Regions from separate parts of the Streptomyces sp. NPDC004539 genome, predicted to be linked through region 1. Evidence: riboswitches for the same ligand, from Rfam matches in the RefSeq annotation. Region 1 holds a riboswitch; the other holds the start of a gene.

What was found. Region 1 has a riboswitch for cyclic di-AMP ahead of ABZX85_RS04295 (M23 family metallopeptidase). Riboswitches for the same ligand answer to the same signal wherever they lie in the genome.
Region 2: it holds a riboswitch for cyclic di-AMP, as region 1 does, so the genes downstream of both, ABZX85_RS08000 (LysM peptidoglycan-binding domain-containing M23 family metallopeptidase) here and ABZX85_RS04295 (M23 family metallopeptidase) in region 1, are expected to answer to the same signal.

What each region holds. Positions count from the first base shown of each region.
Region 1 is NZ_JBEXLS010000002.1:130,765-135,166, reverse strand. It holds gene ABZX85_RS04305 (HPr family phosphocarrier protein) at 173-454, shown strand; gene ABZX85_RS04300 (GntR family transcriptional regulator) at 672-1,355, opposite strand; gene ABZX85_RS04295 (M23 family metallopeptidase) at 1,546-2,301, opposite strand; cyclic di-AMP (ydaO/yuaA leader) riboswitch at 2,316-2,464, opposite strand; gene ABZX85_RS04290 (pitrilysin family protein) at 2,717-4,105, opposite strand; gene ABZX85_RS04285 (pitrilysin family protein) at 4,102-4,402, opposite strand, start outside.
Region 2 is NZ_JBEXLS010000003.1:323,757-328,158, reverse strand. It holds gene ABZX85_RS08005 (Tat pathway signal sequence domain protein) at 1-893, opposite strand, end outside; gene ABZX85_RS08000 (LysM peptidoglycan-binding domain-containing M23 family metallopeptidase) at 1,122-2,126, opposite strand; cyclic di-AMP (ydaO/yuaA leader) riboswitch at 2,129-2,323, opposite strand; gene ABZX85_RS07995 (alpha-galactosidase) at 2,595-4,402, opposite strand, start outside.

The DNA of each region.
Region 1 (4,402 bases):
GGCTCGCGTCCGACAACGGCGCGAGGCAGTCTGGGGGACGGAAGACGGCACGAACCGGACCGAGGCCGCGGTCCGGACGGCCGTCCCGGGGACGCCGTCGTGGCTCCTCCGGGAACGCTTCACGTGTGGAAAACTGGTCTAGACAACCCTGAACACCGAAGGGCAGCATCACATGGCTGAGCGCCGCGTCACCATCGGCTGGGCGGAGGGCCTTCACGCCCGCCCCGCCTCCCTCTTCGTCCGATCCGCCACGGCCACCGGCGTACCGGTCACGATCGCCAAGGCGGGCGGCACCCCCGTCAACGCGGGCTCCATGCTGGGCGTCCTCGGCCTCGGCGCCAAGGGCGGCGAGGAGGTCGTCCTGGCCTCCGACGCCGAGGGCGCGGACGCCGCCCTCGACCGGCTGGCCAAGCTGGTCTCCGAGGGTCTCGACGAGCTCCCCGAGACCGTCTGACGACGCTCCACGCGCGCGTACCGAGCCGCGTCACCCTTTCCAGGTGGCGCGGCTCCGTCGTTTCCGGGCACCTCGGAATGAATTGCCCGGCATAAGGACCGCGGGGCGCGCGGGCGCACACGGAAGGCGCGCACCGGGAAATTCACGGCGCACTCCGGAAAAGGGCAGCGGAAATAGCCCTCGGATAATTACCTGTTCTTTGTATACGGCGCCCGTGTTAATGCCGCAGGCCGGTCATGTTTACGGCGTGTTGCGAAGTCCTCACACGGTCGGCGCCGGCGAAGCGCAGCCGGTGGGCGGCGGTGGAGCGCTCGGTGTGCAGGGCGGTGACCGCCCGCGCGCGTTCGGCGTCGCCGCGCGCGACGGCGTCGACGATCGCGCCGTGCTCGGCCCAGGAGTCGACGGGGGCGACCGACGGCTCCACGGCGTACATCCAGGCGATCTTGTGGCGCAGCTGGGTCAGCGTCGAGGTCAGGGCGTGGCTTCCGCACGCCTGGGCGAGCGTCTCGTGGAACCAGCCGCCCAGGGAGCGCAGATCCTCGCTGTTACCCCTCCTGGCCCGCTCCTGGCCCAGCCTGACGAGTCCGCGCAGCACCTTCAGATGGGCCTCGGTGCGCCGCTGGGCGGCCCGCGCGGCGCCGAGGGGCTCCAGCAGCAGCCGCATCTCCAGCAGGTCGGCGGCCTCCTGCTCGGTCGGCTCGGCCACGCACGCGCCCGCGTGCCGGCGGGTCACGACGAACCCCTCGGCCTCCAGCGTGCGCAGCGCCTCACGGACGGGGACGCGGCTGACGCCGTACCGGCGCGCGAGGAGTTCCTCGGTGAGACGGCTGCCGCGCTCGTAGACACCCGAGACGATGTCGTCCCGGATGGCCGTGCACACCGAGTGCGCCGGAATACGCATGACCGACCTCCGCCTTAATCCCCGTGAAACGCCGTCGAACGCAGCCGATCGACGTGTGTTCCGTGACTCTATTGCAATGCGCCGGAATTTCCGATGGCGGGCCGGAATCCATGGATATTTTTTGGACAGAAGTGCGTCCGAAACGTCGAAAGCCCCGGCCGAGGGGGCCGGGGCTGGACGATCTCGCGCGTCAGACGCCGACGCCGTGCGCGCGCAGATAGGCGACCGGGTCGATGTCGGAGCCGTACTCCGGCGTCGTCCGGGCCTCGAAGTGCAGGTGCGGGCCGGTCACGTTGCCCGTGGCACCGGAGAGGCCGATCCGCTCCCCCGGGGTGACCGTCTGCCCCACGGAGACGGAGATCGACGACAGGTGGCCGTACTGCGTGTAGGTCCCGTCGTTCATCCGGACGACGACCTGGTTGCCGTAGGCGCCGCCCCAGCCGGCCTCGACGACGGTGCCGAGCCCGACGGCGTGCACCGGGGTGCCGGTCGCGGCGTGGAAGTCGATGCCCGTGTGGCTGCCGGAGGACCACAGGGAGCCGCCACTGCGGTAGCCGGTGGAGACGTAGGAGCCGGTGACCGGGGCGACGAAGGCGTTCAGGCGGGCGCGTTCGGCCTCCCGCGCGGCCCGGGCCTCGGCCAGGCGCGCGGCCCGGGCGTCCTCGGCGGCCTGGGCGCGCACCGCCTCGGTCCGCGCGCGGGCGGCGGCCCGCTGGACGGCCTGTTCCTGCACGGCCGCGTGGTCGTCGGCGTGCGCGGCGACGGTGTCCAGGCGCACGGTGACGGTGTCGTCCATGGCCGGAGCGGCGTTCGCGGCGGTCGGTTCGGGGGGAGAGCCGGCGGCCAGCGCCGAGGTCGTGAGCGCCGCTATGCCCGCCGCGCGGGCGGTCGTACGCTGCATCCGGCCCGCCTTGCGGCGCTTGCCGGTGGCGCAGGTGAACGCCATGAGGTCGTGTTCGTCCTTTCCTTCCCTCTCGCCTACCGGGTTAGCTGACGGGTTCGGAGCAGGAAGGTCTCCTACGGGCGCACGCGCCCGATTCACCCCAGGGACTGGGTGGGTCCCCGGCTCCCCTGGCTCGCGCCGTACGGGGACTCGGCGATCGCTGTCCGGTGCCGCGGTGTGCGGCGTACTGCCCGACGAACAGCCCGGACGACGCTAGAGGGGCCGCCGTCGATTCCCAAACGCACAGGGGTTTTTGTAGCGCACACCACAGGGCAGAGGCGAACGCTCCGGACTAAAACGGTCATCACCGGGAACGCGCGTTCGGATGCGGTGTCGCTGTGCGAACGGTGAACGCGCGCGTGGGGGACGCCTGACATCCGGCGTCCCCCACGCGCGCGTGCCCGTCGGCTGTCGGCTCCTACTCGGCCGTCACGACCCGCACCGGGCCGATCCCGAGGGCCTCGACCGGCTCCCGGATCTCCTTCGCGTCACCCACGAGGATCGTGACGAGGCGGTCGACCGGGAAGGCGTTGACGGCGGCGGCGGTCGCCTCGACGGTCCCCGTGGCGGCGAGCCGGCGGTAGAGGGTCGCCTGGAAGTCGTCCGGGAGGAACTGCTCGACCTGGTCGGCGAGGGTCCCGGCGACGGCCGCGGCGGTCTCGTACTTGAGCGGCGCCACACCGACGAGGTTCTGCACGGCGAAGTCGCGCTCGGCGTCCGTGAGGCCCTCGGCGGCGAGCGTGCGCAGGACGGTCCACAGGTCCGCGAGCGCGGGACCGGTGTTGGGCGTGTCGACGGAGCCGCTGATGGCCAGCATGGAGGCGCCGGAGCCGTCCGGAGCGGACCGCATGACCTGCCCGAAGGCGCGCACGCCGTAGGTGTAGCCCTTCTCCTCTCGCAGGACGGCGTCCAGACGGGACGTCAGGGTGCCGCCGAGGCAGTACGTACCGAGCACCTGGGCGGCCCACACGCGGTCGTGCCGGTCGGCGCCGATCCGACCGATCAGCAACTGCGTCTGGACGGCGCCGGGCCGGTCGACGATGACGACGCGCCCGGTGTCGTCGGCGGTGATCGGCGGGACCGGCCGGGACTGCGCCGAGGAGCCCGTCCAGGCGCCCAGGGTCTCGGCGAGCAGGGCGTCGAGGTCGATGCCGTTCAGGTCGCCGACGACGACCGCGGTGGCCGTCGCGGGGCGGACGTGCCGGTCGTAGAAGGCGCGGACGGCGGCGGCGTCGATCTTCTCGACGGTCTCCTCGGTGCCCTGGCGCGGGCGCGACATGCGCGCGTCGGCCGGGAACAGCTCCTTGGAGAGCTCCTTGGCGGCCCGCCGGGAGGGGTTGGCCAGCTCGTGCGGGATCTCGTCGAGCCGGTTGCGCACCAGCCGTTCGACCTCGCCCTCGGCGAACGCGGGCGCGCGCAGGGCGTCGGCGAGCAGTCCGAGGCCCTTGGCGAGCCGGGAGGCCGGGACCTCCAGGCTGAGCCGGACGCCGGGGTGGTCGGCGTGCGCGTCGAGCGTGGCGCCCGCGCGCTCCAGCTCGGCGGCGAACTCCTCGGCGGAGTGCCGGTCGGTGCCCTCGGAGAAGGCCCGCGCCATGATCGTCGCGACGCCGTCCAAGCCGGTCGGCTCGGCGTCCAGGGGCGCGTCGAGGAGGACCTCGACGGCGACGACCTGCTGGCCGGGGCGGTGGCAGCGCAGGACCGTCAGGCCGTTGGTGAGGGTGGCGCGCTCGGGCGCGGGGAACGCCCAGGGCTTGGCCTCGCCCGCCTGGGGCTGCGGGTGGAAGTCCATCGTGGCGAGCTCGGTCACTTGGCCGTCTCCTCGTTGTCGTCGCCGGCCTCTACGGTCGCTTCGCGCGCGGGGTCGCCGGGGACGTCCGCGTCCTCGGCGGTGTCGGGGTGCTTGGGCTCGTAGACGAGCACCGCGCGGTTGTCGGGCCGCAGGCGCGCCTTGGCGACCTCCTGGACTTCCTCGGGGGTGATCTCCAGCACGCGTCCCACGGCCGTGAGGGCGAGCTGCGCGTCGCCGAACAGGACGGCGAACCGGCACAGTTCGTCCGCGCGGCCGGCGACCGTGCCGAGCCGGTCCAGCCACTCGCGCTCCAGC
Region 2 (4,402 bases), on a different contig from region 1:
AGGCCGGTGATGCCCTGGACGGCCTCGGCGAAGAGGCCGCCGCCCGAGTCGGCGAACCGGACGTGCCGGTCGTAGGCGGCGTCGCGCAGCGGGACCGTGAAGCGCACCCCGAGACCGCGCAGGAAGTCGCCCTCGTCCCGGCCGGGTTCCTGCTCGCCGTCCCAGACGAAGGTGTGCACCAGCCGGAACGACTCCGCGCCCGCCGAGAACGCGAACCGCAGCGTGAACGGCAGCCAGCCCCGCCGGCCGTGCCGATGCCGCCCCTCGACCCGTACGACGGCCCGCACCGGCCCGTCCTGCTCCACCTCCACCTTCTCCACCCGCCCGGCGAACGCCTCCACATCGGCCCCGTCCCGCACACTCCCCTGCCGCAGCGCGACGAGCCGCCCGTCCCGCGCGACCTCGACCCCGCCCCGCCGCAGACTCCGTACGACCGTGTCGGCGCCCTTCTCCGCGAAGCGGGCCGTCAGGACGCCGGTCGAGACCTCGACGCCGCCCTTCGCCCGCCGGACCGTCACCCGGTGCCCGGGGGCGGCCGGGTTGCCGGCGGCGAGGAGGTAGCGGTCGGACCGGGGGGCGTCGGGGGCGATCGCGTGGGCCGTCCACTTGACCGAGCCGTCGGGCCAGTAGGCGGTGGGCCAGGACTGGACGGGGACGTCGGTGCCGTCGGCGGCCGTCAGCTTGAGGGGCTGTCCGGTTCTGTGCGTTCCGCGTGCCCAGGGGACGCCCCAGGTGGTGCCGGCGTGGGCGTCGGGGGTGCCCTCCAGCCAGTGGAGTTCGGTGGCGCTGTCGCCAGCCGCCGCGGCGGGGCGGGACAGGGCCCAGGAGAACGAGGTGGCGGCAGCCGCGACGGCGGCGCCCTTGATGACGGTACGTCGGCCGACGCCGGACACTGGACCTCCTGGAAAGCGCTTTCACGGGGACGGTGATCACTGTGTCCCCGGGTCTCCCCAGCTGTCGACGGATGCCACACGACCGCAACAGAACGATCATGATCGCGCAAGAACCCACAGCCGGCGCCCGACCAGGAACGCCCCGGAACGCTCCCGAACGCCCCGAAGGCCGGACCCGGGGATCGGGGGTCCGGCCTTCGGAGGCGTGTCAGGAAGTGCTCGGTGGCGTCAGACGGAGACTCCGTGCGAGCGGAGGTAGGCGAGCGGGTCGACGTCCGAGCCGTAGTCCGGCGTCGTGCGTATCTCGAAGTGCAGGTGCGGTCCGGTCACGTTGCCCGTGGAGCCGGAGTAGCCGATCTGCTGGCCCGCGCTGACGCTCTGGCCGGCCGAGACGTTGAGCGCCGACAGGTGCGCGTACTGCGCGTAGTAGCCGTCCGCGAGCTTGATGACGACCTGGTTGCCGTACGCGTTGGCCCAGCCCGCCGAGACGACCGTGCCCGCGCCGACGGACCGCAGGGTCGTGCCGCTCGGGACGACGAAGTCGACGCCCGTGTGGTAGCCGCTGGACCACATGCTGCCCGAGACCCGGTAGCCGGTGCCGACGACCGCGCCCCGGACGGGGAGGGTGAAGCCGGAGGAGGACGAGGCGCTCTCGGTGGTGGCCTTCGAGGAGGACGAACTCTTCGAGGAGGCCGAGGAGTCGGAGGATTCCTGCGCCTTCTGCGACGACCGCTGCGAGGACTGCGTGCCCGAGGACGACGAGCCGGACGACGAAGCCGAAGACGAACCGGCCGAGCTGGAGGAGGACGAACCGCTCTCCGCCCGCGCCGCCTTCGCGCCCAGCGACAGCCGCAGACCGGGGTGGATCAGCGACGGGTCGGAGCCGACGGCGTCCCGGTTGTCCTCGTAGAGCCGCTGCCAGCCCCCGGTGACGTTCTGCTCCTCGGCGATCTTCGAGAGGTAGTCGCCGGAGCGGACGGTGTAGGTGGTCGTCTTGCGGCTCGTGGACGCCGACGTGCGGGTCACCGGGGCGGCCTGGACGGCCTGTTCGGGGACGGACGTGGCGGCGGCGGCCGTGGCGGCCGACGTACCGGCGGAGGATGCCGTCTGGGCGTGCGCCCCGGTGGCCCCGATGAGCGGGAGCGCGAGCGCCGCGCCACCTGTTCCGGCGACGGCGAGCGACCGCGAGAAACGGGGCGGCTTCGGGCGGCGGTGCTTACCCCTGGCGGGCATGGAATTCCTCTCCTGCGCCTGCGAGGTGAGCTGTCGGGTGCGAGCAGGAGATGCCCGGCCGCACGGATGCGGCTTTACCCCTAGCCTCTTCCGGAAGACCGGAACAGGCGGTGATTCCTGTGGGTCCCCCGCTCCTGCCGTTTCACTGGTGGGTGGGTGCGGCTCCGGGCGGTGGCAGGATTCGGCGTCCGTCCGGATTGCTGGTGAACGTAGGCGACGCGGACACACGATCACAAGCAGAAGTTGCCTGTGAATTGCGTGCCTGTCGATTCGCCATGGGTTTTTCCGGTGACCGTACGTACGCGAACGACCCGCCCGTATGCCCGATCCCCCTTGAAAACCGCCCCTATTACGTGAACATGACGCGCGACGCAGGGTCAGGAATATGACCCTGCTCACACGACCGATTCACAGCTTTCCTTATTCCAGAGCGAGTTGGAATGAAGCCTGCGAATTCGGACAGAAACCTCAGATGCGACGCAGCCGGAATACCGCCGCATCCAGGTCACCCCGGAGCCCGGTCCGCAGCCCGTGGTGCAGCAGCACCGCACCTCGATGGATTTCACCCGTTTCACGGCATTCGTACGACGCCGTCGCGTCAAGTCCCCGCAGCCGTACCGCCGGTACGGGCTCCCCGTAGTGCTGGGACTGGAGCCAGGCGAGCACGACCGTCTCGTCCCCCCGGACGTACTGCACGGCGCTGAGGCCGCCCTCCGGGGCGCGCAGCCGGTAGAGGTCGCCGTGCTGGACGACGGGCCGGATCTCCTTGTAGAGCTCCACCCACTCGCGCGCCTCGGCGAGCTCCGCGTCGGTCCACTCGGAGAGGTCGCCGCCGACCCCGAGGACCCCGGCGAAGGAGCTGACGAACCGGAACTTCAGCGAGCTGACCCGGTGGTTGAGCTGGACGTTGGGGCTGTCGGTGACCCAGGCGGCCATCACGCGCGCGGGGTGGATCTGGCTGAAGCCGTGCTGGATGGCGAGCCGGTCCAGCGGGTCGGTGTTGTCGGAGGTCCACACCTGGTCGGTACGGCCGAGGATGCCGAGGTCGATCCGGCCGCCGCCGCCCGAGCAGGACTCGAAGGCGACACCGGGGTGCTTGGCGCGCAGCCGGTCCAGGAGCGCGTACAGCGCGCGCACGTGGTCGACCCACAGGCGCTGCGGGTAGGGGTCGCCGGGCCAGCCGGCGTCGGTGAAGCAGCGGTTGAAGTCCCACTTCACGTAGTCGATGGGGGCGCTGGACAGGAGGGTGTCGAGCCGCTCCCACAGGTACTCCTGGACGTCCTCGCGCGCGAGGTTGAGCATCAGCTGGTTGCGGAACTCGGTGCGCGTGCGGCCCTCCTGGAACTGCACCCAGTCGGGGTGGGCGCGGTAGAGGTCGCTGTCCGGGTTGACCATCTCGGGCTCGACCCAGATGCCGAACTGCATGCCGAGGCCGTGCACCCGGTCCGCGAGGGGCTTGAGGCCCTCCGGGAAGCGGTCGGGGTTGGGCGTCCAGTCGCCGAGGCCCGCGCGGTCGCTGGTGCGCGCCCCGAACCAGCCGTCGTCGACGACGAACAGCTCGACGCCGATGTCCGCCGCCCGGCGCGCGAGGACGAGCTGCTGCTCCTCGGAGATGTCGAAGGTGGTCGCCTCCCAGGAGTTGAACAGCACCGGGCGGTCCTGCTCGGCGTCCGGGATGACGTGCTCGCGCTGGTAGGCGTGCCAGGTGCGGCTGGCGCCGCCGAAGCCGCCGTCCGTCCACAGGGCGGCGAAGACGGGGGTCGTGAAGGAGTCGCCGTCGCCGAGGAGCAGGAGGCCGGAGTCGTCGTGTCCGGCGCCGCCGGTGATCTGCACGCGCGCGTCGGGGAGCTGGGCGACGGCGATCCGCCAGGAGCCGGACCAGCCGAGGGCGGCGGTGAAGACCTCGCCGCGCTCCTCGGTGGCGTCGGTGTCGAGGGCGACCCAGGGCAGGTGGGGGTGGCCGGTGTGGCCCCGGCGGCTGCCGATGATCTTCTCGCCGTAGGTGAGCTGTGCCCGCGTGAGGCGGGACTCGGCGGCCCAGCGGCCGTGCAGCTGGGACAGGCGCCAGCCCTCGCGGTGCGGGAGGGTCCAGGTCGCGGAGTCGGCGCGCAGCAGCTCCAGCGGCTCGGCCCCGTCGTTCCCGAGGACCGCCCAGCGCTCGACGACGTCCCCGCGCATCCGGTAGTGCAGGGCGACGGTCAGTCCGCCGTCCCGGAACGTGAGCCGGAGTTCGCCACCCTGCGCGTCGTACGCCTCGAAGGCCCACTCCGTGCCCC